Regions from separate parts of the Rhizobium sp. CB3060 genome, predicted to be linked through region 1. Evidence: predicted binding sites of a transcription regulator. Region 1 holds the regulator's gene; each other region holds the start of a gene.
What was found. The regulator LexA, encoded in region 1, represses DNA repair genes until DNA is damaged. The targets are predictions, from matches to a motif close to TGTTCNNNNTGTGTTCNG.
Positions count from the first base shown of each region.

Region 2: a site for LexA is predicted at 4,339-4,356, ahead of N2601_RS17175 (ImuA family protein). Genes of this name have one in related genera too.
Region 3: a site for LexA is predicted at 3,475-3,492, ahead of ruvC (crossover junction endodeoxyribonuclease RuvC). Genes of this name have one in related genera too.

Region 1 is NZ_CP104158.1:1,280,750-1,287,574, forward strand. Features, by position in the region: gene lpxB (lipid-A-disaccharide synthase) at 1-816, shown strand, start outside; gene gltA (citrate synthase) at 847-2,136, opposite strand; gene N2601_RS06365 (ComEC/Rec2 family competence protein) at 2,417-4,876, shown strand; gene lexA (transcriptional repressor LexA) at 4,857-5,579, opposite strand; gene N2601_RS06375 (DUF2721 domain-containing protein) at 5,973-6,464, opposite strand; gene N2601_RS06380 (mechanosensitive ion channel family protein) at 6,570-6,825, opposite strand, start outside.
Region 2 is NZ_CP104158.1:3,570,849-3,577,673, reverse strand. Features, by position in the region: gene leuB (3-isopropylmalate dehydrogenase) at 1-165, opposite strand, end outside; gene N2601_RS17210 (sugar phosphate isomerase/epimerase family protein) at 427-1,245, opposite strand; gene N2601_RS17205 (hypothetical protein) at 1,271-1,408, shown strand; gene leuD (3-isopropylmalate dehydratase small subunit) at 1,434-2,042, opposite strand; gene N2601_RS17195 (hypothetical protein) at 2,233-2,463, opposite strand; gene N2601_RS17190 (HpcH/HpaI aldolase/citrate lyase family protein) at 2,590-3,525, shown strand; gene N2601_RS17185 (DUF1737 domain-containing protein) at 3,552-3,758, shown strand; gene N2601_RS17180 (metallopeptidase family protein) at 3,778-4,215, opposite strand; gene N2601_RS17175 (ImuA family protein) at 4,379-5,347, shown strand; gene N2601_RS17170 (Y-family DNA polymerase) at 5,388-6,815, shown strand; gene N2601_RS17165 (error-prone DNA polymerase) at 6,812-6,825, shown strand, end outside.
Region 3 is NZ_CP104158.1:2,594,119-2,600,943, reverse strand. Features, by position in the region: gene N2601_RS12620 (TIGR00282 family metallophosphoesterase) at 1-385, shown strand, start outside; gene N2601_RS12615 (MBL fold metallo-hydrolase) at 511-1,353, shown strand; gene N2601_RS12610 (YebC/PmpR family DNA-binding transcriptional regulator) at 1,527-2,273, shown strand; gene N2601_RS12605 (LLM class flavin-dependent oxidoreductase) at 2,341-3,339, opposite strand; gene ruvC (crossover junction endodeoxyribonuclease RuvC) at 3,534-4,046, shown strand; gene ruvA (Holliday junction branch migration protein RuvA) at 4,124-4,738, shown strand; gene ruvB (Holliday junction branch migration DNA helicase RuvB) at 4,900-5,943, shown strand; gene N2601_RS12585 (metallophosphoesterase) at 5,940-6,825, shown strand, end outside.

The sequences.
Region 1 (6,825 bases):
GTCTGCCCGAGCGTGTGGGCGTGGAAAGAATATCGCGCGCAGAAAATGCTCGCCTATGTCGATCATGTCCTCGCCATCCTGCCGTTCGAGCCGGCAGCGATGCAGCGCTTGGCGGGGCCGGCCACGACCTATGTCGGCCATCGGCTGACGGTGGATTCGAGCTTGGTCGAAACCCGCCGCCGGCGTGCGCTTCGCCCTTTCGGCGCGCCTGACGGAGAAAAGACGATCCTGTTGCTTCCCGGTTCGCGTTCCTCGGAAATCCGTCAGCTTCTGCCGGTTTTCGAGCAGGCGGTAACGGAGCTTAGCCGGCGAAACGATCGCGTTCGTTACGTGTTGCCGACCGTTCCGCGACAGGAGGCATTGGTGCGCTCCCTCCTTGAAAACTGGCGCGTCAAGCCAGATGTCTTCGTCGGCCAGGATGCCAAATGGAACGCTTTCGCGGAAGCGGATGCGGCGATGGCGGCTTCCGGCACCGTGGTGCTGGAATTGGGCCTTGCGGGCGTTCCCGTCGTCTCGGCCTACAAGACGGAATGGCTTGCCCGATTCGTACTCTCGCGCATCAAGACCTGGACGGCAGCTCTGCCGAATTTGATTGCCGACTATGCCGTCGTGCCCGAACTGATCAACGATGTGCTGCGCCCCGGTCTGCTGGCGCGCTATATGGAGCGGCTGTCGAGCGATACGCCCGAGCGTGCAGCCATGCTTCAGGGTTACGATCTGGTCTGGCAGCGGATGCAGACCGAGGAGCCGCCCGGCGAAAAGGCCGCGGCGATCGTTCTCGATGTCCTGTCCAAGAAAAAACCCGGCCATTTCTGACCGGGTTTTTTGTTGTCTCGCTTCTTCGGCTTAACGCTTGGAAACCGGAACGTATTCGCGCTGCGGTTCGCCGGTATAGAGCTGGCGCGGGCGGCCGATACGCTGTTCCGGATCTTCGATCATCTCGTTCCACTGGGCGATCCAGCCGACGGTGCGGGCAAGCGCAAACAGCACCGTGAACATGGTCGTGGGGAAGCCGAGAGCCTTCAGCGTGATGCCGGAGTAGAAGTCGACATTCGGGTAAAGCTTCTTCTCGATGAAATAGTCATCGGTCAGCGCGATACGCTCCAGTTCGATCGCGATGTCGAGCAGCGGATCGTCCTTAATGCCGAGTTCGCCGAGAACCTCGTGCGCCGTCTTCTGCATGATCTTGGCGCGCGGATCGTAGTTCTTGTAGACGCGATGACCGAAGCCCATCAGCCGGAACGGATCGTTCTTGTCCTTGGCGCGGGCGATATATTCCGGAATGCGGTCAACCGTGCCGATTTCCGTCAGCATGTTGAGCGCAGCTTCGTTGGCGCCGCCGTGAGCGGGACCCCAGAGGCAGGCGATGCCGGCGGCGACGCAAGCGAAGGGATTGGCGCCGGAAGAGCCCGCGAGGCGAACCGTCGATGTCGACGCATTCTGCTCGTGATCGGCGTGCAGGATGAAGATGCGGTCCATGGCGCGGGCAAGCACCGGGTTGACCACATATTCCTCGCAGGGCACGGCAAAGCACATGCGCAGGAAGTTCGACGCATAATCGAGGTCGTTCTTCGGGTAAACGAAGGGCTGGCCGATATGGTACTTGTAAGCCATGGCGGCAAGCGTCGGCATCTTGGCGATCATGCGCAGGCTTGCGACCATGCGCTGGTGCGGATCGGTGATGTCGGTGGAGTCGTGATAGAAGGCCGACAGAGCGCCGACGCAGCCGCACATGACGGCCATCGGATGCGCATCGCGACGGAAGCCGGTGAAGAAGCGAGACATCTGTTCATGCACCATGGTGTGGTGCACGACCCGGTAGTCGAAGTCCTTCTTCTGGGCTGCGGTCGGCAATTCGCCGTAGAGCAGCAGGTAACAGACTTCGAGGAAGTCGCCGTGTTCGGCAAGCTGTTCGATCGGATAACCGCGATGCAGCAGAACGCCTTCGTCGCCATCAATAAAGGTGATGCTGGATTCGCACGACGCAGTCGAAGTGAAGCCAGGATCGTAGGTGAAAGTGGAGGTGTTCTTATAAAGGGCACCAATATCAATGACACTTGGGCCGATGGTTCCGGACTTAACCGGCAAATCCACCGTCTTTTCACCCCAAGTTAGTTTCGCGCTTTGTTCCGTCATGCTGATCCTCCAAGATTTGGCGGGATTGGCGCCTTAAAAAGCGCCAAAGGGTTAAGCGACTAACGATTAGCTATATGATCCAGAGCCTAATGCCAAGTTATCCTTACGCCTATTTGTGCATTGCAGTATCAACTTTTGGGCACTGCGGTAGAAGGGACCGTTTTGCGCAAGCGTGAATTAGCGTCTTTTGTCGGCGATGATGCCGATTTCAGTTGAAATCACTGGCCGGTGACGGCAAAACTCCCGCTATAGCTGTAGTTTTGCGTGGGCGCTGGAATATATGCCTAATTTAGAGGCACCGGATCCGCAGGTAGATAGTCGGGAATTGGCTGCGGTTGCCGTGCGCGAGCAGGGCGTGGGCGCCGTTATTTCTCGTGCCAAAGCGTCGCGGCCGGAGCGGACACAGGACCACGCCGCGCTTATTGCCCGTCTTCGCCTCGCGGCGGGCAGCATCCGACTCGGCATTTACCATTTAGCCGAAGAAGAGGCGGCGCACGGTCGCGCGATGCTATTTGCGCCGGTCTACATCGGCGCCGGCGCGATCGTCTGGTTCTCAGTCGGAGCCGATCCGCCGCCGCAGGCTGTTTTTACGGCCCTCCTTATCTTCGCTGTCGCATTCTTCCGCCAGCAGCAGGCGGGGCGAGTGCTACAGCACATATTGTTTGCCGGCATGCTGGTGTGCTCCGGCATGGCTCTGGCGCAATGCGAAACCTGGCGCGCATCGACGGTGATGCTCGACTCTGCGGTGACGACCACCATCACCGGGCGGATCGAACGGCGTGAAGCCGACGACAAGGGCCGTTGGCGCTATGTCGTCGCCCTGGAGGCAACGGAAAAACCGACCATTCGCAGGCCGCCGGCGCAGATCACCATTTTCGTGCGCAAACAGCTCCAGCCCTTCGAACTCGGCGACCGCATTCAGGGTAGAGCGCGGTTGACGCCGCCGGCCGGACCTGCCTTGCCCGGCCTCAACGATTTCGCCTTCAGCGCCTATTTCGATGGCACCGGCGCGAATGGCTTTGCCTATGGAACGCCGACACTATTGTCACCGACTGGTGATGTAGTTCAGGGATCGGTCCTCGACAAGGCGGATATCTGGCTTGCCGGTTTGCGCAGCCATATCGGCGATAGAATCAGGACGCTTTTGCCCGGAGACACCGGCGCCTTTGCGGCTTCGCTTGTCACCGATGAGAGACGAGCGATCTCAGACGATACGACGGAAGCGCTGCGGACCTCGGGTCTTGCGCATATCATTGCCATCTCCGGCCTGAACATGGCGCTCTCCGCGGGCATCTTTTATGTCGGTTTACGCTACGCCCTCAGTCTGTTTTTCGGCGTGGCACAGGCTTGGCCAACAAAGAAGATTGCGGCCTTCGGCGCGCTAGTTACAGTGACGGCTTATTATCTCATTTCCGGCTTCGGGGTATCCGCGGAGCGTGCCTTCATCATGATGGCTATCATGCTGATCGCCGTGCTCTTCGACCGACCATCCATTAGCCTGCGCAACGTGGCGCTATCGGCGATAGTCATTCTCATACTGTCGCCTTCGCAGGCGCTCGGACCAAGTTTTCAGATGTCTTACGCCGCGACCCTGGCGTTGGTGTCCGGCTATTCGCTCTGGGCGAGGAGGCCGCATCGGGAGAGCGTTCTCTCCCGGTTCCGGGTCATGCGTCCGCTGCTCTTCGTTTCCCGTTTCTTCGGAAGCATATTGTCGACCTCTTTTATAGGCGGCGCATCGACGGCAATCTTCTCGATAGAACATTTTCACCGGTTGGCGACATATGGCCTCGTTGCCAATCTGGCGGCTATGCCGGTCGTCTCCTTTGTCGTCATGCCGTTTGGCATGGCGGCGACGCTACTGATGCCATTTGGCGTTGATGCCCCTTTCTGGCAGATAACCGGCTGGGGACTTGATGTCGTCATCGTCATTGCCAAAACGGTTGCCGCCTGGGGCGGTAATATTCCCTTCGGCCGGCTGCCGGTCTGGCTGTTCCCGACGGTCATAGCCGGCTTCTTGCTGATGACCTTGCTGAGAACATGGCTGCGACATGCAGGTGCGCTCTTGATCACCGGTTCGGTCGCAGTCGTGGCGCTCGGCCCCGGTGTCCTGAAGCCTGATCTCATGATCTCCGAGGACGGCACGCTGGTCGCCTTGTTGCGCAACGGTGCGTTGACGACAAACCGCGAAAAACCGCCGGATTTCATCTTCGAGCAATGGCAAAGAGCATTGGCGATCACCGAGCAGCAACCGCCAACGATGCTTCCGCCGGATAGTCAGCTCCCCAAAATCAGCAAATCAGACAAGCATCGTCGCCTGAATTCCGAAGAACAGAGCGCCGTTCGAAAGGCGATGGATGCGGCATTAGACGCGGCCGGGCCGGGCGGTTTCGCCTGCCAAAAAGGTGCATGGTGCGTGGCAATGCTGGATAATGGCGACATGCTTGTCACCATTGAAGATGCCGCCTATCTCGCTCCGGCCTGCGACACGGCCAATATCGTCATCACCTCCGTACGGCTGCGTCTTGATCGCTGCCGCTCTGGCGCCACGCTCTTCACAGGTGCAACATTGCGCCGCACAGGGTCCATCGAAATGAGCCTTAGCACCGATAAACCGATAATGACGGCAGCGTTTGAAAACCTTTCGCGGCCATGGAGCCTGCATCGCTCCTACGACTGGCGAACAGACACTTTTGGCGCGCCGCTCAAGCCGGCGTCACCGGTCAGTGATAGCGGCGAATGAGACCGACGAGCTTGCCTTGTACCTTCACTCGATCCGGCCCAAAGATGCGGGTTTCGTAAGCAGGGTTTGCCGCTTCAAGCGCGATCGAGGCTCCCTTGCGGCGGAAGCGCTTCAATGTCGCCTCTTCATCATCGACGAGAGCGACGACGATGTCGCCGGGATTGGCGGTCGTGGCGTTGCGGATGATGACGGTATCGCCGTCAAAGATGCCGGCATCGATCATGGAGTCGCCCTTGACCTCCAGCGCATAATGCTCGCCGGAGCCGAGCATGTCGGCGGGAACGGTGATGTCGTGAGTATTGTTCTGGATGGCCGAGATCGGAACGCCGGCGGCAATGCGGCCCATGACGGGTACCGAAACCGAACTGTTGTTGTCCTCACTCACCGGCTTGGTGGGTGCGGGCGGCGGCACAAGTTGCGGCTTGCCAAGGCTACCCTCGATGACGCTTGGCGAAAAGCCGCGGCGAGGCTGCAGGCTCGGGCTATAGGCCTCCGGTAGCTTGATGACCTCCAGCGCCCGGGCCCGGTTCGGCAGGCGACGGATGAAGCCGCGTTCTTCCAAAGCCGTGATGAGACGGTGAATACCGGATTTGGACGCAAGGTCCAGCGCATCTTTCATCTCGTCGAAAGATGGCGGAACACCGGACTCCTTCATTCGTTCGTGAATGAAGAGAAGCAGTTCCTGCTGCTTGCGCGTCAACATCGTTTTGAACCTCGGGACTGAGAAGGTGTCGTGAAACAAATCCAGAACGGACACTATATGTTCCATATGTGTTCCGCAAGCCCTTAAATTTCGGTGAACATTTTGTAGGTGCATCAAATAAATGGGAACATAACAGGTCCCGGGCAGATGACTTTTTTCCCGGCACCTTCAAACTAAATAGCAGAAATATATGCGGAATCGGGCGAAGCAAAATTTCGGACGATCCCAAAACGGATTATCTCCAAGGCGGCGAAAAGCCATGTTCTTCGTTCTATAAGCTCTTTGGAGGACGACACTCTCCGAACCATGGAGAGCAAGCTATGGATCTGACTGGGAATCCGGATTTCTGAGGGGCCGGGATTGGTGCCATCCGTAGTAATATTCGATGGGATATCAATAGGTTGAACTTTTCCTCGAACTCCCGTGCCGGTGCTCGAGCAAGGTACGGTCGTTGGCGATCTGCCTTAGCATGCTGCGCCCGGCCAGAATCATCTCGACGAGAAAGGCCACAAAGGCGCCCATGAGTGCGAAGACGGCAAGGCCAAAGAGCCAGAGCAGCAATTGCTCGCGAAATTGCTGTCGAATTGCACCGCCCATGAGGCCGAGCGTCGCAAGGCATGTGAACACGCCCGATGCCGTGCCGAGCAGAACTGCGATCTCCAGCGCCAATGTTCGCCGTCGCAGATAATAGAGCTGCAGCAACCGCGTTTCATCCGGGTCCTCAGAGGTCACCCGTTCGAAAAGGCTGTTGACCCGGTCGGAGACGCGGGCGAGCCTGGCCGAGAAGACATTGAGGCACCCGGCGGTGCCCGCCAGCAGAAAGACCGGTGTCAGCGCTATTTGAATAACGTGCGCGGCAATAGACGTCAGATGGTCATTCAGCACATTGGATCTCCTTTCTGTCCAACGTCATCCGGTATCGGCTCCAGGGTTGTCGCCTTGCCAAAGAGGGCGCGGAGATGAGGCTGGTGACTGATCTCGCGCGAACGTTCAGGTCGGCGGCGCTGCCGATTGCGTCATTTGCTCAGCGATCTTCTTTCTCTGCAGTGTCATGGCTGCGATCGCGGCATCGGATTTTTCCTCGCCACCCACCTGCACTGTCGGCTGAGCGAAGTCGATGCCGTTTTCCATGAAGGCGTCGCGGATCATGGTATAGGCCTGGCGCCGTATGTAGGTTTGCCGACCGGGGAGGGCGGTAAAAGCAAAGCTCAGTTCGATACCGAAGTCGCCAATTTGCTCCACCCCC
Region 2 (6,825 bases), 1.8 Mb from region 1:
GGCGGCGCCATGCGCATCATAAGCGCTGCCGCCGACGAGACCTTCGTCGGTGACGAAACCGGCATTCTTCGCCTCGTTCATATAGGCGATGATCTTGCGGACTTCGCCCATGGCTTCGGGACCGATGCCGTCGCCAGGCAGGAGGAAAAGATTGCGCACTGTCATGGGAAAGCCTCCGCAAAAGAAACAAGTTGCGGGTTCTTAGACCCGCAGATGCGGCTTTTCAAGCGAGGAAGGAGCGGAAACGGTACGGTTTGGGGCTTTTGCGGCCGACCCTCGTGGTTCGAGGCTGCGCCTTTTGGGCTTCGCACCTCACCATGAGGGCGGAGCGAACTATAAGCCAGGCGAGAGCATGAGCCCTCATGGTGAGGAGGCCCAAAGGGCCGTCTCGAACCACGAGGGCGGATGGCTTGCGTTGCTTTATCCTTACTCCGCCAATCCAAGCGAGGCGAGATAGGCGGCCGATGCCGGGATTTTCGACTTGTCCTTGATCTCGATGATCAGGCGCGGATTGCTGTCGAGTTTGGCAAGGGCGGCGAAGACGGCGCGCCAGTGGATATTGCCTTCGCCAAGGCTCCAGTGGCGATCGGCATAGCCGTCGGCATCCTGCAGGTGGACATGCTGCAGGCGGTTGCCGGCGGCGTGGACATAGTAGTCAACCGGCGGTGCGCCGGTGTAGCCATGGGCGTAATGGGCATGGCCGGTGTCGATCGAAACGGCGACGGCGGGTGTATTGAAGCTGTCGGCGAGACCGACGCGGATATGCGGATCCTTGTCCTCGATATTCTCGATGACCATGGTCAGGCCGATATTCTCGGCGCGTCTGACAGCGTCCCTCAACGTCAGATGCGTGTATTCGATGATCTTCTCGCGTTCGCCCTTGTTGTTGTCGAGGTTGTTGTAGGACCAGGACGTATAGGGGCTATGAATGACCATCTGCGTGGCGCCGATATTGGCGCAGACGTCGAGCGCCTGCGTGAGGCGCTTGGTGACGACGGCGCGGATCTCCGGATCCTGCGAGGCGATGATGAAGCCCCAGAATGGTCCGTGGATGCCGAGCCGGCCCTGGTGACCGTCGAGCAATTTCCTGGCGTGCTCGGCGAGCGGCGCCCAGTCGCCATTCAGGATTTCGGCTTCGACGAAGCTCTGCAGTTCCAGATCGCGCGGTTTTTCGAGCAGCCAATCACGATGGGCTTCGACATCGGCAAGCGTCATGGCTGCGCCAAGAATTGGAAGGGAGGTCATGAAATGCTCCGATTGGGAGGAGGAAATGGAGGAGCGGGAGCAGCCTGAAGGGCTCCGCAAAGACTATATGATCCCCCTTTTTGTCGGGCATATTACAGCCGGCAACCTCATGAACTTTCCATGGCATGAAAAGAAAAAGCCGGGCTTTTCAGCCCGGCTCTGACACGCAAATGTGATAATGAAATCGATCAGGCAGCCCAGGGACGGGATGCGGCGTTCGTCTTTTCGAAGCTGTCGATCGCCTTGGCCTTTTCCAGTGTCAGGCCGATATCGTCGAGGCCGTTCAGCAGGCAATGGCGCTTGAATTCGTCGAGCTCGAACTTGATCGAGCCGCCGTCCGGGCCGGTGATCTCAAGGTTTTCCAGATCGATCGTCAGAATGGCGTTGGAGCCGCGCGAGGCGTCGTCCATCAGCTTGTCGAGCTCTTCCTGGCTGACCTTGATCGGCAGGATGCCGTTCTTGAAGCAGTTATTGTAGAAGATGTCGGCGAAGCTCGTCGAAATGACGCAGCGGATGCCGAAGTCGAGCAGCGCCCACGGGGCATGTTCGCGCGACGAACCACAGCCGAAATTGTCGCCGGCGACGAGGATCTTAGCATTCTGATAGGCCGGCTTGTTCAGCACGAAATCCGGGTTCGGCGAGCCATCCTCATTGTAGCGGGCTTCGGCGAACAACCCTGTGCCAAGACCGGTGCGCTTGATGGTCTTCAGATAGTCCTTCGGGATGATCATGTCGGTATCGACATTGACGACCGGGAGGGGTGCCGCGACACCGGTCAACTTCACGAACTTGTCCATGGGGGTCCTGCCTTCAATTTTCGTCTATGCACGAATTATCCTGCCAATAGAGCAAATCCCTGCAAAAATGAAGGGGAATCTTGGAAATGCTCTGAAACCGGGCGCTTCGGCCGCAGTTCCGCAATTCAGGAATTACGCGTGGATGAGCGTACTGGAGAGCGGCGAGGCGCCGCCCTGCCCTGACCTTGGCCTAGAGATCGATGATCGTGCCGCGACCGTCGTTCCAAATGCGCATTTCGCGCTGACCGTTCGCCTTGGCGCGCACCGGAGCAGGCTTCATCCGCAACGAAATCGCGCGACCCACCATAAGCACGGTGAGGATGCCGCCGACAGCGAGCGTGAGTGAAACGGTAAACAGCGCCAGGGCTGCAAACACGGTGATGCCGGCAAGCGCGATAAACAAGGAACGGATATTCTGCATGGTCGAGACCTCTCTACTCATGGCAATGTGGTCCTCTCTGTTTCTCTCTGCAAGAGGAGCATGGCTTTTTGTTGTCTTGCTTGTTGTTGTCTTGCGTGATGGCCGAAAGCGCGGCAAAACTGTATTATGAGCCGTCCCGCCCCTCCCCGTTCCGTCCGTCTGCGCCGCTCGGTGCTGAGTGTCCCTGCGATCAACCGCCGGGCTCTTGAGAAGATAGCCGATCTCGATTGCGATGCGGTCATCTTCGATCTCGAGGATTCCGTGGCGCCGGAGAAAAAGGCGGAAGCGCGGGAGAATTTGCGGGCTTTTTTCGCCGGCTCGCCGCCTGATAGCGAAGAAAAGGCCGGCAAGGAGCGCATCATCCGCATCAATACGCTATCGTCGGGCTTCGGTGCCGATGACCTGGAGTTGGTGCTGGCGCTCGAGCCGGATGCGGTGTTACTGCCCAAGATCGACGAGCCGCAGGATGTGACCGTTGTCAGCGATAGGTTTGCCGAGGCGGATGCGCCGGAGAGCCTGCGCATCTGGGCGATGATCGAGACGCCGCGCGGCGTCTTGAACGCCGCGGCAATCGCCGAGGCCGGGCGCACGGCGGGAAGCCGGCTCGATTGTTTGGTCGTCGGCCTCAATGATCTGCGCAAGGAGACCGATGTGTTGGCGCAGCCAGGCCGCGCCTATCTCGTGCCCTGGCTCATGCAGGTGATCCTGGCCGTCAGCGCCTACGGGCTCGACGCCATCGACAGTGTTTTCAACGATTTCAAGGATATGCAGGCAGTGGACGCCGAATGTGCCGAGGGCCGCGCTATGGGCTTTGCCGGTAAGATGTTGATCCATCCGAACCAGATCGAAGCCGCCAACCGGCATTTCGGCCCCGATGAAGCTGCCATTGCGGAGGCGGAAGCCATCATCGCCGCTTTCGCCGATCCGGCGGCGGCCGGCCTCAATGTCGTAAACCTCGGCGGACGCATGGTCGAGCGGCTGCATCTTGTCCAGGCGGAAAGGCTGGTCCATAAAGCTCGCCTGATTGCAGAACGCCATCGTCCTTCGACAGGCTCAGGATGAGGCTGATACGTATGAAAGACGACTTGATGAAACTCTACCGCTTCCTCACCGGCCCTGACGACGCTTCCTTCTGCCATAAGGTGACCGCGGCACTGAACAAGGGCTGGGAACTCTCGGGCTCGCCGACCTATGCCTTCAATGCCGCGACCGGCCTGATGCAATGCGGCCAAGCGGTCGTCAAGGACGTCGAAGGCAAGGATTACGATCCGGAAATGAAGCTTTCCGAGCAGTAAGCATAGCAGGATCGGTTCCTCACCGGTCCGTCGCTTCTTCGGCGCTCGCCTCGATGCGCTCCATGTCCTCGTCGCTCAGGCCGAAATGGTGGCCGATTTCGTGGATCAGGACGTGGGTGATGATGTCGCCGAGGGTTTCCTCGTTTTCCGCCCAGTAATCGATGATCGGCCGGCGATAGAGGCGGATCTTGTTCGGCATTTCCCCGGTTTGGGCGGTGAAACGCTCCGATATGCCGCGGCCTTCGAACAGGCCGAGCAGATCGAAGGGCGTTTCCAGCGCCATGTCCTCGAACACGTCGTCGTCGGGGAAATCTTCGATGAGGATGATGAGATTGCCGGTGAGCGAACGGAATTCGTCCGGCAGGTGGCTGTAAGCCTCCGTGGCCAGGGATTCGAATGTGCTGATCGAGGGGGCATGGCGGTCCCGCCAATCCTCGCTCTGGTCAATGCGGGCCATGAATGCTTCCTTCCTTAGCTGGTCATATAGAGCCTTTGTTTCGGTTTTTCGAGAGTGGATTCAGGCAGAGGAATATTTTCTCATAAAATGGTGTTGACTCTTCTTCCGACCTCTGGAATCCATAAGAACATAACAGGAACATAATTGATCTGGAGCTAACGTCATGGCCGAGGCCGCCGTGGCGCGGGAGACGCTTTTTGCCCTGCGTGAAACCATTGCCCGACTGGAAGGCAGGCCGATACCGGCGCTGGCTGCCGTGGCGCATGAGGCACGGGCAGCAGAGCCGGAGGTTGGTTCAGCCGATGCCGTCCAGCCGCTTGCGATAGGGGTTGCCGATCTCGACGAGGCGATGCAGGGCGGCGTGCCGCTCGATGCGCTGACGGAGATCCGCTCACTGGCCTTGCGGGATGCCGGAGCGGCCAGCGGTTTCACGCTTGCTCTCGCTGCACGGCTTAGAGCTCTCGCTGCGCGGCCTGGGGGGCAAGCCGCCGGCAAAACTGCGGCCGTATCGCCGGTTCTGTGGATCGGCGATACGGTCGCGGCGATGGAGGCCGGCCTGCCCTATGCGATCGGGATTCGGGATTTCGGATTGGAGCCGGCCGGTTTTCTGCAGGCATCGCCGCGCAAGCTGGAAGAGGCGCTATGGCTGGCGGAGGCGGCTCTCGTCAGTGCGGCCTTTGCGGTCGTCATTCTGGAGGTACGCGGCAATCCGGCCCGTTTCGGGCTGACGGAGAGCCGGCGGCTTGCGCTTCGGGCCAAGGCAGCGGGGCGGCCCTTGTTTCTGTTGCGTCAAGCGGGCGAGGAGGAGGCGAGCAGTGCTCTCTTCCGTCTCGCCGTCGAACCCGCGCCGGCCCTGGCGCGGCCCCTGCCGGACGGATCGCTACTTGGCGGCAGCATCGGTCATCCGGCCTTTCGTCTCACCCTGGAAAAGAGCCGCAACCCGGCACCCTTTTCCATAACCCTGGAGTGGAATGCCCATGACCGCCAGTTTGCCCCTGTCCTCGACACTCAGCGCCCTGCCTTTCCCGGCGAATACGCAGCGCATTCTGGCGCTGACCTTTCCGCATCTGCCGACCGACCGGATCGCCCGCAAGCGATGGGGTCTGTCCTGGCGTTCGACCGGTCGGCTTGAGGCGCCACCACTCGCCTGTGCCGGCAAGCTGAACAATGCCATGCGGCTCACCGCGCTCAATGAAAGGGCCGAGACGATCGGCCTGAAGCTTGCACAGGGCGTCGCCGAGGCGAAGGCGATCTGTCCCGCCCTTGACGTCGTCGAAGAGAATCCGGCCGCGGATCGCAAGCTGCTGGAGGCGATCGCCGATTGGTGCGATCGCTATACGCCGCTGGTGGCGATCGACGGCAAGGACGGGCTTTTCCTCGATATTACCGGCTGTGCCCATCTCTTCGGCGGCGAAGAAGCGCTGCTCGAGGATATTCTGATCCGGATTTCCCGGCTTGGTCTCGATGTCCGTGGCGCCATCTCCTCTGCGCCGGGTCTGTCCTGGGCGGTGGCCCGCTTCGACGAGAGCCGTGTCGTTCCTCCGGAAGCCATGGAAGAGGCGCTGGCGCCACTGCCGGTCGCCTCGCTCAGGCTTGACGAGGAAACAGTCGCCGCATTGCAGAAGCTGGGATTGAAGCAGGTGGGCGATCTCCTGGCCGCACCGCGGGCGCCGCTGACCCGCCGTTTCGGCGCGCAACTCCTGTTGCGGCTCGATCAGGCCGTCGGCCTGATCGAGGAGCCGATCTCGCCGCGCCGGCCGGTCGCGCAGTTGTCAGCCGAGCGGCGGCTTGCCGAACCGGTGCAGGCGGAGGCCGATATCCTGCAGCTTGCCCGCCAGCTTGCCGAAACCTTGAAGCCGGGGCTGGAGGCCCGCGGTGTCGGTGGCCGTTCGTTCGAGCTTTTGCTGTTCCGGGTCGACGGCATGGTGTTCCGCATCGCCGCCGGGGCGTCGCAGCCGCTGCGGGAGCCGAGCCGGATCGCCAACCTGTTCACGGAGCGCTTCACTGCCATTCATGACGATCTCGATGTGGGATACGGCTTCGAAATCGTCCGCCTCAATGTCCTGGAACATGCGCCTTTCGACGCGGCGCAAGACGATTTCATCGAAGAGGGCCGGCAGGATGGCTCGCTCGCCGCCTTCGCCGACCGGGTCGCGGCACGGCTGGGGCCGGACTGCCTGCAGGGCTTCGCGCTGCAGGAAAGCCATATTCCCGAACGTGCCGTTCGATCGATACCTGCCGTAGAAATCCTTGCGGCCCACAGACGGACAGGAAGCGAGCATGCCGGTCATGGCTTCTTCCGCGGGGAGCGCCCGCTCCGGCTGTTTCGCATGCCCGAGCCGATCGAAACCTTTGCCACCGAAGTGCCTGACGGTCCGCCCCGGCAATTCCGTTGGCGGCGGATCACGCATAAAGTCCTGCGGGCCGAAGGACCGGAGCGGCTTGCGGCGGAATGGTGGGTCGACGAGGAGGAAACCCCGGCCCGCGATTATTTCCGCATCGAGGATGAGGCCGGTCATCGTTTCTGGCTGTTTCGCAAGGGTCTCTATGGTCAGGGTGCAACAAGGCCGAGCTGGTACATGCATGGAATCTTCCCATGAGTGCCCCTGC
Region 3 (6,825 bases), 1.3 Mb from region 1:
CGCCATCGTGTTCGATTTCCATGCGGAAGCGACAAGCGAAAAACAATGTTTCGGCCATTTCGTGGATGGTCGCGCCAGCTTTGTTGTCGGCACGCATACGCATGTGCCGACCGCGGACGCGCAGATCCTGAACGGCGGCACCGCCTACATGTCGGATGCCGGCATGTGCGGCGACTATGACTCGTCGCTCGGCATGGAGAAGGAAGAGCCGCTCAACCGCTTCATTTCGAAGATGCCGAAGGGCCGTTTCGAGGCGGCTTCCGGGCCGGCCACCATCTGCGGCGTCGGCGTCGAGATATCGGATGCGACGGGGCTTGCCGAAAAGATCGCGCCGCTCAGGATCGGGCCGCGTCTGGCCGAAACCATTCCGGAATTCTGGCGTTAGCTATTGTCCTGCCGTTGATCACGCGGCAGCGATGACGCGATTGTGAGCAATCTGATCGGATTGCGGCTGGACGCACCTCAGCTCATACCGCATCCTTCGCGGCTCTGTGGAGCTGAAGGGATGGCATGATGCTGCGATTTCCCGTCTTCGCTGTGATCTTCCTGCTGGCCGTGGCTGGTTGGAGTGCCGCAGGCGCCCAGCAGAGACCGTCCCGCCCACATGTCAGCCAATGTCAGGCGATCGCGCAGTCGCTGCCGAAAGCGACATTCGCCAGCTTTTCCGGTTCAGCCCCGCTTCCGGCCAACGATCCCGTCGGCGGCGATGTAAAAATCACCTTCCTCGGTCATGCCACCCTCTTCATAGAGACACCCGGCGGTGTGTCGATCGCGACCGATTTCAGCGGCGCCTTTGTCCCGCCTTATACGCCGACCGTCGTGACGATGAACAAGGCGCATCCAAGCCATTACACGCTGACCCCGGATCCGGCGATCAAATATGTGCTGCACGGCTGGAGCGATACGCCCGGCGAGCCGGCGAAGATCAATCTGACTGTCGGCGATACGCTGATCCGCAACGTGGTGACCGATATTCGTGGATGGTCGGGAGGTGTCGAGGCGAACGGCAATTCGATCTTCATCTTCGAAGTGGCCGGGCTCTGCATCGGCCATCTTGGGCACCTGCATTTCGAGCTCAACGACAAGCAATATGCCGAAATCGGCCGGCTCGATGTCGTCATGGTGCCGGTCGATGGCGGCCTTACCATGGGCGCGGACAGCATGAGCCGGGTGGTGAAACGGCTGCGTTCGTCGCTCATTCTGCCAATGCACCGCTGGGGGCCGCCGATACAGCAATTCCTGGCGATGTTCGGCCCGGATTTCGACATCGCCTATGCGCCCACCGCAAGCACCACCGTTTCGCTGAAAACCCTGCCGCGCAAGCCGCTGATTTACGTGCTGAGGGGGCTTTGAGCCGATCAGCACGATGCCCGGGCGGCCCTCTCCCTCCGCCCGGGCACACCTTCGAAGGATATCGCTACCGGGCGCCCTGTCGTGGGCGTCCTTGCGGGCTTTTTGCTTGAATGAAAGCCACTTCGCTCTTATAAGGCGGCCCATTCCCAACAAAAGACGTGAACAGGGGTGCCATGGCTGGCCATTCACAGTTTAAAAACATCATGCATCGCAAGGGCCGTCAGGACTCGGTGCGTTCGAAAATGTTCTCGAAGCTGGCACGTGAAATCACTGTTGCCGCCAAGTCGGGTCTGCCTGATCCGAGCATGAACGCAAGTTTGCGCCTGGCGATCCAGAACGCCAAGGCGCAGTCGATGCCCAAGGACAATATCGATCGCGCCATCAAGAAAGCCTCCGGCGCAGATACCGAGAATTACGATGCGGTCCGCTATGAGGGCTACGGCCCCGGCGGCACGGCGATCATCGTCGAGGCTCTGACCGACAATCGCAACCGCACCGCGTCGAACGTCCGCTCGATCTTCACGAAGGCCGGCGGCGCGCTTGGTGAAACCGGCTCGGTCTCCTTCTCCTTCGACCATGTCGGTGAAATCACCTACAAGCCCGAGGTCGGTGATGCGGATAAGGTGATGGAAGCCGCGATCGAAGCCGGCGCCGACGATGTCGAGAGCGATGAGGAAGGCCACACCATCATCTGCGGTTTCGAAGCGATGAACGAGGTTGCCAAGGCACTCGAAGCAACGCTCGGCGAAGCCGAAACCGTCAAGGCGATCTGGCGTGCCCAGAACAATGTGCCGGTCGACGAAGAAAAGGCGCAGTCGCTGATGAAGCTAATCGACAGCCTGGAAGACGACGACGACGTGCAGAACGTCTATTCGAACTTCGAAGTCTCCGAAGAGATTCTGGCCAAGCTCTCGGCCTGATTTTTTCCTCTAAAAATAAGCCCCAGTCTCCCAGGTTTTGCCAAGGGAGACTGGGGCTTTTCTATTATTAGGCAGCCTTCTTGAATGACGGCAATTGCGCGAATAGCTCCACCGATCTCAGCCGCGCCTCGATGTCGTGGATCGGCATCGAAATGATCACTTCGTCCGCTTCCGTATCCTTGATGAACTGCGAAAGCTTGGCCTCCGCAGTCGCGGGTGAGCCGACAATGGCGTAACGCAGGGTGTGTTCGACATTCAGTTTTTCCATAGGCGTCCAGAAATCGTCCATGTCCCTGCGGGGGCGAGGGAAGGGGCCGCGGACATTGCGGCGCAGGTTGACGAATTGCTGCTGTGCCGAGGTGAAGTGATAATCCGCCTCTTCGTCGGTCTCCGCGGCCGAGCCCATGACGCCGACCATGACATAGGGTTTGTCGAGTGTTGCCGACGGCGTGAAGCGGTCGCGATAGATGGCGACGGCATCGAGCAAAGCTTCCGGCGCAAAATGCGAGGCGAAAGCATAGGGCAGGCCGAGCATGGCGGCGAGATGGGCGCTGTAGAGGCTCGATCCGAGCAGCCAGATCGGCACTTTGGCGCCGTTGCCGGGTACGGCAAGGATCGATTGGTTCTCGTCGGCCGGGCTGAACAGATGCTGCAGCTCGACAATATCATTGGGGAAGCTCTGGGCGCCGGCATCGAGGTTGCGACGCAGGGCCTGCGCCGTGCGCATATCCGTGCCCGGCGCACGACCGAGACCGAGATCGACGCGGCCGGGAAACAGGGCTTCGAGCGTGCCGAATTGCTCCGCTATCACCAGCGGCGAATGGTTCGGCAGCATGACGCCGCCCGAGCCGATGCGGATGCGCGAAGTGGCTGCTCCGACATGGCCGATAACAACCGCGGTCGCGGCGCTGGCGACGCCTGGCATGCCATGATGCTCCGCCAGCCAGAACCTGGTGTAGCCAAGCGCTTCCGCCTTCTGCGCCATGCGCTTCGAGCCTTCGAAGGATTGGCTGACTGTGCTGCCCTCGGCAACGGGCGAAAGATCGAGGATGGAAAAGGGGACCATGGCAAGAGACCTGCGTGGTGAAAGGGGAGGAGCAATTGTCTCCATGTAGGAGCGCCGACACTCCATTCCAAACCCTGCCCGGCAATTTCGTCACCCTAATTTCAAAGCTGCAGAAAGAGGCTGGGTTTGGGAGTTTGTTTTTGTTTTGTTCACATTTTGCTGGCACATCTGCAGCTCCAAAGATAGGTTGACGCATGCAGAATACGATTCGAATCATCGGCATCGATCCCGGCCTGCGCCGCACCGGCTGGGGCATTATCGACACATTGGGCAATTCCCTGCGTTTCGTGGCCTCGGGGACGGTGACGTCGGACGGCGAGATGGATCTCGCGTCGCGCCTCTGCCAGCTTCACGATGGGCTTGCCGATATCGTCCACAGCTACAAGCCGGATGAAGCCGCTGTCGAACAGACCTTCGTCAATAAGGATGCGGTGGCGACGCTGAAGCTCGGCCAGGCGCGCGGTATCGCCATGCTCGTGCCGGCGCGCGCCGGGCTGCAGGTTGCCGAATATGCGCCGAATGCCGTCAAGAAGGCAGTGATCGGTGTGGGTCATGGCGAGAAGCAGCAGATCCACATGATGCTGAAGATCCTGATGCCGAAGGTGGAGTTCAAAGGCAACGACGCCGCCGATGCACTCGCCATCGCCATCTGCCATGCCCATAATCGCGGCGCCAGCCGGATGCGCCAGGCGGCGCTGGCGGGGTAGTTTGTTTTCGTTATCGCTCTTACTTTCCTTCACTTGACCTTATCTCTCCCGAAACCCATCCCTGACGGACATCATTCATGATCGGCAAGTTGAAAGGCACAATCGAAGAGATCGGCGAGGACTATGCGCTCGTGGATGTGCACGGCGTCTGCTACGTCGCCTATTGTTCGGCGCGTACGCTGTCGAAACTCGGCTCGGTCGGCGAAGCCTGTGTTCTCTTCATCGAGACATATGTCCGCGAGGACCAGATCCGTCTTTTCGGGTTCACGACGGTGCTTGAACGGGAGTGGTTCAATCTTCTGCAGACGGTGCAGGGTATCGGCGCGAAGGTGGCGCTGGCACTGTTGTCGACGCTGACGCCGTCGGAGCTCGCCAATGCGATCGCGCTGCAGGACCGCGGCGCCGTATCCCGGGCGCCGGGTGTCGGGCCGAAAGTGGCGATGCGCATCGTCACCGAGCTGAAGAACAAGGCGCCGGCGTTTGCGGGCGAGGCGATCAATATCGGCCTAAAGCAGGAATTGGGCGATGGCGTCGCTTCCGCCCCGGTCGCGGATGCCGTTTCTGCGCTCACCAATCTCGGCTATTCCCGCGACCAGGCCGCAAATGCGGTTGCGGCTGCGATGAAATCGGCGGGTGAGGAAGCAGACAGCGCCAAGCTGATCCGGCTGGGCTTGAAGGAGCTCGCACGGTGATCCTTTGCACCTTTTTCTATTCCTTACTATTGTCTCAAGGTAAGGAGATCGACTCATGGCGCTCCTCCACGAAATGGTGATCTAAGGGAGGGAGCCATGGTGACCGCCATGGTCTTCAGCATCGAAGCCGCAAAACGCATACCGGGAATGGAACGTCTGACATGAGCGAAGCCGCACGCTTGATATCGCCGGAAAAGCGGGGCGAAGACCTGGATGTGACGCTTAGGCCGCAGTCGCTGGACGAGTTCACCGGCCAGGCGGAGGCTCGCGCCAATCTCAAGGTGTTCATCGAGGCCGCGAAAGGACGCGGCGAGGCGCTGGACCATGTGCTGTTCGTCGGCCCCCCGGGTCTCGGCAAGACGACGCTGGCGCAGATCATGGCGAAGGAACTCGGCGTCAATTTCCGCTCGACGTCCGGCCCTGTCATCGCCAAGGCCGGCGATCTTGCCGCGCTTCTGACCAATCTCGAAGAGCGGGACGTGCTCTTCATCGACGAAATCCATCGCCTCAATCCGGCCGTCGAAGAAATTCTCTATCCGGCCATGGAGGATTTTCAGCTTGACCTGATTATCGGCGAAGGCCCGGCCGCGCGTTCGGTGAAGATCGATCTCGCAAAGTTCACGCTGGTCGCCGCCACCACGCGTCTCGGCCTGCTGACGACGCCGCTGCGTGACCGTTTCGGCATTCCTGTTCGCCTAAGCTTCTATACGGTCGAGGAACTGGAGCTGATCGTCCGCCGAGGAGCGCGGCTGATGGGGCTCGGGATAACCGAAGAGGGCGCGCGCGAGATTGCCAGGCGCGCCCGCGGCACGCCACGCATCGCCGGCCGCCTGCTGCGCAGGGTGCGTGATTTCGCCGAAGTGGCAAAGGCGGAGGCGGTAACCCGCGAGATCGCCGATGAGGCATTGACGCGGCTGCTGGTCGACAATGTCGGTTTCGATCAGCTCGACAAGCGCTATCTCAACATGATCGCCGTCAATTTCGGCGGCGGCCCGGTCGGCATCGAAACCATCGCCGCGGGCCTCTCCGAACCGCGCGACGCGATCGAGGATATCATCGAGCCCTATATGATCCAGCAGGGTTTCATTCAGCGCACGCCGCGAGGCCGCGTGCTGACGGCGATCGCCTGGAGGCATCTCGGGATGCAGCCGCCAAAGGACCTGGAGGCAGCACAGTTCAGGCTGTTCCAGGAGGAAGGCGAGTGATCGGCCGTCGCGGTTTCCTGAAGCTCTTCGGCAGCAGTATCGTCGGATTGATGGCGCTCGGTGGCTATGCCTTTGGATACGAGCCCGTCTTGCGCCTCAACGTGGCCCGCTACCAGTTGACGCCGCCTGGTTGGACGCCGGGGCTGAAACTGAGGGTCGTGGCACTGGCCGATTTTCATGCGTGCAGACCGTGGATGACGGCCGATCGCATCGCCTCCATTTGCACCCGTGCCAACGATCTCGGTGGCGATATCATCGTTCTGCTCGGCGATTACACGTCGGGGACGGATTTCGTAACTGGACGCGTCGATCATCGGGTGTGGGCGGCGGAGCTCGCGGCCCTGAAGGCGCCGCTCGGCGTTCACGCGATCGTCGGCAATCATGATTGGTGGCACGATGCGGCGGCGCAGAAGCGCGGCTCAGGCCCGACCTTCAGTCATAAGGCATTGGCGGATGTCGGAATTCCGGTCTATTCCAATCGTTCGGCTCGTCTCGAAAAGGATGGACACGGCTTTTGGCTGGCAGGCGTCGAGGATCAGCTTGCTTTGCGCCGGAGCGTCCGCTGGAAGCGCCAGTTCACGACGGGACTCGATGATCTCGACGGCACGCTGGCGCAGGTGAATGACTCGGCGCCGGTTATCCTGCTCGCCCATGAGCCCGATATCTTTCCGACCGTGCCGTCGCGCGTGTCGCTGACCTTGTCCGGTCATACGCATGGCGGGCAGGTCAGGGTTTTCGGCTGGTCGCCCTATCTGCCGTCGCGCTATGGCGACCGGTATGTCTATGGCCATATTGTCGAAGAGGATCGGCATATCATCGTCTCCGGCGGCCTGGGCTGTTCGGTGGCGCCGGTTCGCGTCGGCGTCCCGCCGGAAATCGTTG